Regions from separate parts of the Streptomyces sp. NPDC060064 genome, predicted to be linked through region 2. Evidence: riboswitches for the same ligand, from Rfam matches in the RefSeq annotation. Region 2 holds a riboswitch; each other region holds the start of a gene.

Region 1 (2,255 bases), on a different contig from region 2:
CGACGCCGAGCCCGCGGGTGTCGTGACCACCGCCATCGCGGCCGTCACCCCGCCGCCGGCCGGCACGCCCGCGCAGGACTTCAAGACCACCATCCCGGCTCCGGCCCCCACCGACTCCGAGCCGACGCAGCCGGCCACGGTGTAAGGACAGATCAGCATGAACATCGACTGGGCAGCTCTCGGCTCCGTCTTCGGCGTGAGCCTCGTCGCCACCGTCGCCCTCGTGGGTCTGTTCACCCTGGGCATCGTCGGCCTGACCAAGCAGGAGTCGGCGGCCGCGCAGGGCGGTTCCGCGGCCCTGGCACGCACCGGCGCGTACGCCTGCTTCGCGCTCTGCGCGGCGGCCGTGGCGTACGGGATCTATCTGATCGTCATCTGACGGCACGGTTCACCGGCTTCACGAGTTGCATCAACCGCTTCACAGGCCGGGCCGGGCACCCCTTCGGGTGACCCGGCCCGGCTCTCGCGTCGCGGGCGACGTGACGGTACGGCCCGTTTTCGACACCTGGCGGAAAACCGCCCCACATGTGTGCCCCAACACACTCTTGCATCGCAGGTCAAAGGCAAGTTGACGGTCGTTCTCGCAGCGTGGTGGACTGCCGAAGCCATCTACGGCGGCAGAAGAGGAAGCCGGTGCAAATCCGGCGCGGTCCCGCCACTGTCACCGGGGAGCAGTCCCCGGAAGCCAGGAACTCTCACCGCCGGTCACGTCGAACCAGGGCGCGGACACCCTGAGTGAGGACATATCGCCATGCCCGGCTGCGGTTCAGTTCCTGCTGTGAGTACGAGGGTCGTTCGAGGCGAAGCGTCGGCCTGAACCCATGCGTGCCGACCGTGAATTCGTGTACGGCGCCACCGCCGGCCTGGCCGGCGACCTGCTGCTCGGCGATCCCCGCCGCGGGCATCCGGTCGCCGCGTTCGGGCGGGCCGCGGGCGCTGTCGAGCATGTCCTGTGGCGTGACCACCGTGGCTGGGGCGCACTGCACACCGCCGTGTGCGCCGGAGGCGCCGCGGGTGCCGCCGCGGTTCTCGCGCGCGGTGTACGGGGCCGCGGCCGCGCATCCGTCGCACTGATCGCCGCGGCCACCTGGGCCGTCGTCGGAGGTACGTCGCTGGGCCGCGAGGCGCGGGCCATCGGCGGCGCGCTCGCCGCCGGTGACGTGGACGTGGCGCGGGAGCGCCTGCCGCATCTGTGCGGGCGCGATCCGCAGGCGCTGGACGAGCAGCAGATCGCACGCGCCGTCGTCGAGTCCGTCGCCGAGAACACCTCCGACGCCGTGGTGGGCGCGCTGGTCTGGGGCGCCGTCGCGGGCGTGCCGGGTCTGGTGGGGTTCCGTGCCGTCAACACGCTGGACGCGATGGTCGGGCACAAGTCGGCCAAATACCGGAGGTTCGGCTGGGCCTCGGCGCGGCTCGACGATGTGGCCGGCTGGCCGGGGGCCCGGCTCACCGCGGGACTCGCGGTTCTCGCGGGCGGGGATGCGCGCGGAGCCGTACGGGCCTGGCGGGCCGATGCGAAGAAGCACCCGAGCCCGAACGCGGGCCCGGTGGAGGCTGCGTTCGCGGGGGCGCTCGGCGTACGGCTGGGCGGGACCCTCTCGTACGGCGGCCGGGTGGAGCACCGTCCCGTACTCAACTCCACCGGGCGCCCGGTGGAGTTCGGCGACATCGAACGCGCCGTACGGCTCTCGCGGCGCGTCGGCTGGCTGACACTGGCGACCTGCGCGGCGGGCCGCCTGGCGGGTCACGCACTGCGCGCGCGGCGCGCGGGAAAGGGGCGGGGATGAGCAGGCGCAGAGGCGGCGGGCTGCTGGTGGCGGGGACCACGTCCGACGCGGGCAAGAGCGTCGTCACGGCCGGGATCTGCCGATGGCTGGTGCGGCGGGGGGTGAAGGTCGCGCCCTTCAAGGGGCAGAACATGTCCCTCAATTCGTTCGTGACGCGCGAGGGCGCGGAGATCGGCCGGGCGCAGGCCATGCAGGCGCAGGCCGCGCGCGTGGAGCCGAGCGCGCTGATGAATCCCGTGCTGCTCAAGCCGGGCAGCGACCGGTCGAGCCAGGTGGTCCTGATGGGCAAACCGGTGGGCGAACTGAGCGCCCGCGGGTTCTTCGGGGGGTCTGAGGGGGCGTCCCCCGGGAAAATGCTGCGCGGTGGGCGGCAGGAGGCGCTGCTCGGGACCGTCGTGGAGTGCCTGGAGGAGCTGCGGGGCACGTATGAAGCCGTGATCTGCGAGGGGGCGGGCAGTCCGGCCGAGA
Region 2 (2,255 bases):
ACCCGAGGCGGTGACGGCAGTCGAGGAGTTCGCGACCGGCACGCTGGGCAAGACGGTGGTCCGCTCCCAGGACCGGGCCGGCTTCGTCGTCAACGCCCTGCTCATCCCGTATCTCCTCTCGGCGGTCCGCATGGCCGAGTCCGGCTTCGCCACCGCCGCCGACGTCGACGCGGGGATGGAGCTCGGCTGCGCCCATCCCATGGGGCCGCTCAAGCTGGCGGACCTGATCGGCCTGGACACTGTCGCGGCCATCGCGGAGTCGCTGTACGACGAGTTCAAGGAACCTCTCTACGCCCCGCCACCGCTGCTCCAGCGGATGGTCGAGGCGGGGCTGCTCGGCCGCAAGTCGGGCCGGGGGTTCCACACCTACGACCGGGGCTGAGGGGCCCGGGTTCGCCGCCGGGGCTGAGGGGCCCCGCGGCTGCTGCGGAGCGGGGCGCGGAGCGGTTTGACTGAGCTGCCCCGCGCCCTGCTGTGTTGCTCGTGCCTGAGCCACATGGCTCAGATCACCGTCCGGAATGTGAACAACTGTATTCGTACTCAAGGGCCGCCCTCTAGGCTGGCCGACGCAGCTGGTTCGTCCTGTCAGCCAGGCAGGAGCGTCGTAAGAGGGAACCCGGTGAAAATCCGGGACTGCCCCGCAGCGGTGAGCGGGAACGACCGCCGTCATACGCACTGGACCCGGCCGGGTCTGGGAAGCGACGGCCAGTAGGAGTCCGCCGGGAGACCGGCAGACGTGCCCGCGAGTCCGAAGACCTGCCCGTTGCCCGTACGCGACTCGATCGCGTGCGGAGATCCCGGTGACCTCGAGGGCGGGTCGGCGTACCTACCAGACGGACGGCCGCGCGCACGGCGCGAGACCGTGCCGTCCGGTTCGTCACCCCTTCGCGTTCTCTGCCCGTCGCCGGGTTCCACAGGAGACATACTCGCGAAGGAGAGTTCCGTGACCAGCTTGTCCACAGCCGCGGCAGCACGGGCCACCGTGTACGGCTACCCCCGTCAGGGCCAGAACCGTGAACTGAAGAAGGCCATCGAGGGCTACTGGAAGGGCCGCGTCACCGCCGCAGCCCTCCGGGAGACCGCCGCCGAGCTGCGCCGTGCCAACTGGCAGCAGCTCACCGAAGCCGGCATCCACGAGGTCCCGACCGGCGACTTCTCGTACTACGACCACGTCCTGGACACCAGCGTCATGGTCGGCGCGATCCCTGCCCGCCACCGTGCCGCCGTCGAGGCAGGCTCCCTGGACGGCTACTTCGCGATGGCACGCGGCACCCAGGACGTCGCGCCGCTGGAGATGACCAAGTGGTTCGACACCAACTACCACTACCTGGTCCCCGAACTCGGCCCCGACACCGTCTTCACCGCCGACTCCACCAAGCAGGTCGCCGAGCTCAAGGAAGCCATTGCGCTCGGTCACACCGCCCGGCCGGTGCTCGTCGGACCGGTCACCTATCTGCTGCTGGCCAAGCCCGCCCCCGGCGTTGCCGCCGACTTCGAGCCGATCACTCTGCTGGACCGACTGCTGCCGGTGTACGCCGAGGTGCTGTCCGACCTGCGGGCCGCCGGCGCCGAGTGGGTGCAGCTGGACGAACCCGCCCTTGTGCAGGACCGCACCCGCGCGGACCTGAACGCCGCGGCCCGTGCCTACCGCGACCTCGGTGGTCTCGACGACCGGCCCAAGCTGCTCGTCGCCTCCTACTTCGACCGGCTCGGTGAGGCCCTGCCCATCCTCGCCAAGGCCCCCGTCGACGGTCTCGCGCTGGACTTCACCGAAGCCGCCGCGGCCAATCTCGACGACCTGGCCGCGGTCGGCGGGCTGCCCGGCAAGCGCCTGGTCGCCGGAGTCGTCAACGGCCGCAACATCTGGATCAACGACTTCGAGAAGTCCCTGTCCACGCTGGGCACCCTGCTCGGCCTGGCCGGCCAGGTCGACGTCGCCGCCTCCTGCTCGCTGCTGCATGTCCCGCTCGACAGCTCCGCCGAGCGGGACATCGACCCGCAGATCGCCCGCTGGCTCGCCTTCGCCCGGCAGAAGACCGCCGAGATCGTCGCCCTCGCCCGCGGTCTCGCCCAGGGCACCGACACCATCGCAGCCGAACTCGCCGCCAACCGCGCCGATCTCAACTCCAGGGCGGGCTCGGCGATCACACGTGACCCGGCGGTGCGTGCCCGGGCAGCCGCGGTCACTGACACGGACGGCCGCCGCTCCCAGCCGTACCCCGAGCGGGCCGCCGCCCAGCGTGCCCACCTCGGCC
Region 3 (2,255 bases), on a different contig from region 2:
TCGGCATCGGCGCGCTGGTGCCGGCGGCGATCATGTCGATCGCGGCGGCGAATCTGTTCACCCGGAACATCTACAAGGACTTCATCAAGCCGGACGCGACGCCCGCGCAGGAGACGAAGGTCTCCAAGCTGGTCTCGCTGCTGGTGAAGGTGGGCGCGCTGGTCTTCGTTCTGACGATGGACAAGACAGTGGCGATCAACTTCCAGCTCCTTGGCGGCATCTGGATCCTCCAGACCTTCCCGGCTCTGGTCGGCGGCCTGTTCACGCGCTGGTTCCACCGCTGGGCGCTGCTGGCGGGCTGGGCGGTCGGCATGATCTACGGCACGTCGGCGGCGTACGGAGTCGCGAGCCCGACACAGAAGCACTTCGGCGGCTCGTCGGCGGAGATCCCCGGCCTCGGCGAGATCGGCTACATCGGCCTCACGGCGTTCATCCTGAACGTGGTGGTGACGGTGGTCCTGACGTTCGCCATGCGGGCGCTGGGGGCCCCGGAGGGCGTCGACGAGACCAGCCCGTCGGACTACACGGCGGACGCGGGCGACGCGGGCGTCCAGGTGGAACTGCCGTCGGCGACGGCAGGGGTGAGTCACTGACGGTCGGGCCGGCGTGAGGGCCGTTGCGTTTCCCGGGAGGGGCGCGACGGCCCTTGGCTGTTGGGCGGGCAGCAAATCAAGCCCCGCACATCAAGCCACAACGGCGATTGAGGCGCGGGGTCCGGGGCGGATATCCAGACCGTCCCCGGGATCACCTTGCTCCCTTACGCGTTGGAGCCGCAGTGCGCCATGACACAACATGTGGGGGGTGCCGCATCAAGCGGCCCCCACATGTATGCTCATGGTCGCTGTCGACGCAGGGGAATCCGGTGTGAATCCGGAACTGTCCCGCAACGGTGTGATGCGGTGCGCTTTGTCGTACCCCGCCAGTCCGAGGACCTGCCGACGGTGCATCCGGCTCGACCGAACCGGGTGCCGAGACGTCCGGGCCTCGCGGTTGGGCCGGTGGACGCCGTGCGGTGTGCTGCCCTTCGACGGGTACGTACGCCCGTACCGGCCTCCCCTCCCCCGCCGGCCCAGAGCCGAGCGAGGGAGAGCACCACGTGACCATCGCGCCAGCCGATCCGGCTTCAGGCATCTCCGAGCAGGTGGCCGACGGCCCCGGGACCGCACTGCTGCGGACCCTCACGGACCTCACCGCCGATCTGCCCGACACCGACCCCGGACGTGTCGCCGCCGCCGCGCTGCGCGGCCGGCACGCCGGGTCGGACGCGGCCGAGCTGCGGAGCCTCGCCACCGACGCGGCCGCGGGGCTGATCTCCGAGGACCCTGCCTACTCGCGGCTCGCCGCCCGCCTGCTGACCCGTCATATCGCGGACGAGGCAGCCGGACAGGGCTCGGTGGCCTTCTCCGCATCCGTCGCGGTCGGGCACCGCGAGGGCCTGATCGCGGACCGTACGGCCGAGTTCGTGACGCTGCACGCCGCGCGGCTGGATGCCCTCGTCGACCAGACCGCCGACGACCGCTTCGGCTACTTCGGTCTGCGCACCCTCTACAGCCGCTATCTGCTCCGGCACCCGATCACCCGTCAGGTCATCGAGACCCCGCAGCACTTCATGCTGCGCGTCGCCTGCGGCCTCGCCGAGGACGCTTCGGTCCGTGCCCTGGACGAGGTCGCCGCGCTGTACGGCCTGATGAGCCGCCTCGACTACCTCCCTTCCTCGCCCACGCTCTTCAACTCCGGCACCCGCCACCCGCAGATGTCCTCCTGCTATCTGCTGGACTCGCCGCTGGACGAGCTCGACTCGATCTACGACCGCTACCACCAGGTGGCCCGTCTTTCGAAGCACGCGGGCGGCATCGGCCTCTCCTACTCCCGTATCCGCTCCCGCGGTTCGCTGATCCGGGGCACCAACGGCCACTCCAACGGCATCGTCCCGTTCCTCAAGACCCTCGACGCCTCGGTCGCCGCGGTGAACCAGGGCGGCAGGCGCAAGGGCGCCGCCGCCGTCTACCTGGAGACCTGGCACTCCGACATCGAGGAGTTCCTGGAGCTGCGCGACAACACCGGCGAGGACGCCCGGCGTACGCACAATCTGAACCTCGCGCACTGGATCCCCGACGAGTTCATGCGCCGCGTCGAGGCGGATGCCGACTGGTCGCTGTTCTCGCCCGCGGATGTGCCGGAGCTGGTCGACCTGTGGGGCGACGAGTTCGACGCGGCGTACCGCAAGGCCGAGGCCGCCGGTCTCGCGCAGAAGT

The links. A riboswitch is a leader RNA that binds a small molecule or an ion and turns the genes downstream of it on or off. The one in region 2 is predicted to bind cobalamin.
Region 1: it holds a riboswitch for cobalamin, as region 2 does, so the genes downstream of both, ACFWDI_RS12990 (cobalamin biosynthesis protein) here and metE (5-methyltetrahydropteroyltriglutamate--homocysteine S-methyltransferase) in region 2, are expected to answer to the same signal.
Region 3: it holds a riboswitch for cobalamin, as region 2 does, so the genes downstream of both, ACFWDI_RS18630 (ribonucleoside-diphosphate reductase subunit alpha) here and metE (5-methyltetrahydropteroyltriglutamate--homocysteine S-methyltransferase) in region 2, are expected to answer to the same signal.

What each region holds. Positions count from the first base shown of each region.
Region 1 covers NZ_JBHWWF010000008.1:177,718-179,972, reverse strand. Annotated here, with positions in the region: gene ACFWDI_RS13000 (anion permease) at 1-145, shown strand, start outside; gene ACFWDI_RS12995 (hypothetical protein) at 158-379, shown strand; cobalamin riboswitch at 575-716, shown strand; gene ACFWDI_RS12990 (cobalamin biosynthesis protein) at 822-1,787, shown strand; gene ACFWDI_RS12985 (cobyric acid synthase) at 1,784-2,255, shown strand, end outside.
Region 2 covers NZ_JBHWWF010000042.1:42,100-44,354, forward strand. Annotated here, with positions in the region: gene ACFWDI_RS34880 (3-hydroxybutyryl-CoA dehydrogenase) at 1-382, shown strand, start outside; cobalamin riboswitch at 557-779, shown strand; gene metE (5-methyltetrahydropteroyltriglutamate--homocysteine S-methyltransferase) at 944-2,255, shown strand, end outside.
Region 3 covers NZ_JBHWWF010000014.1:136,570-138,824, reverse strand. Annotated here, with positions in the region: gene mctP (monocarboxylate uptake permease MctP) at 1-593, shown strand, start outside; cobalamin riboswitch at 819-955, shown strand; gene ACFWDI_RS18630 (ribonucleoside-diphosphate reductase subunit alpha) at 1,097-2,255, shown strand, end outside.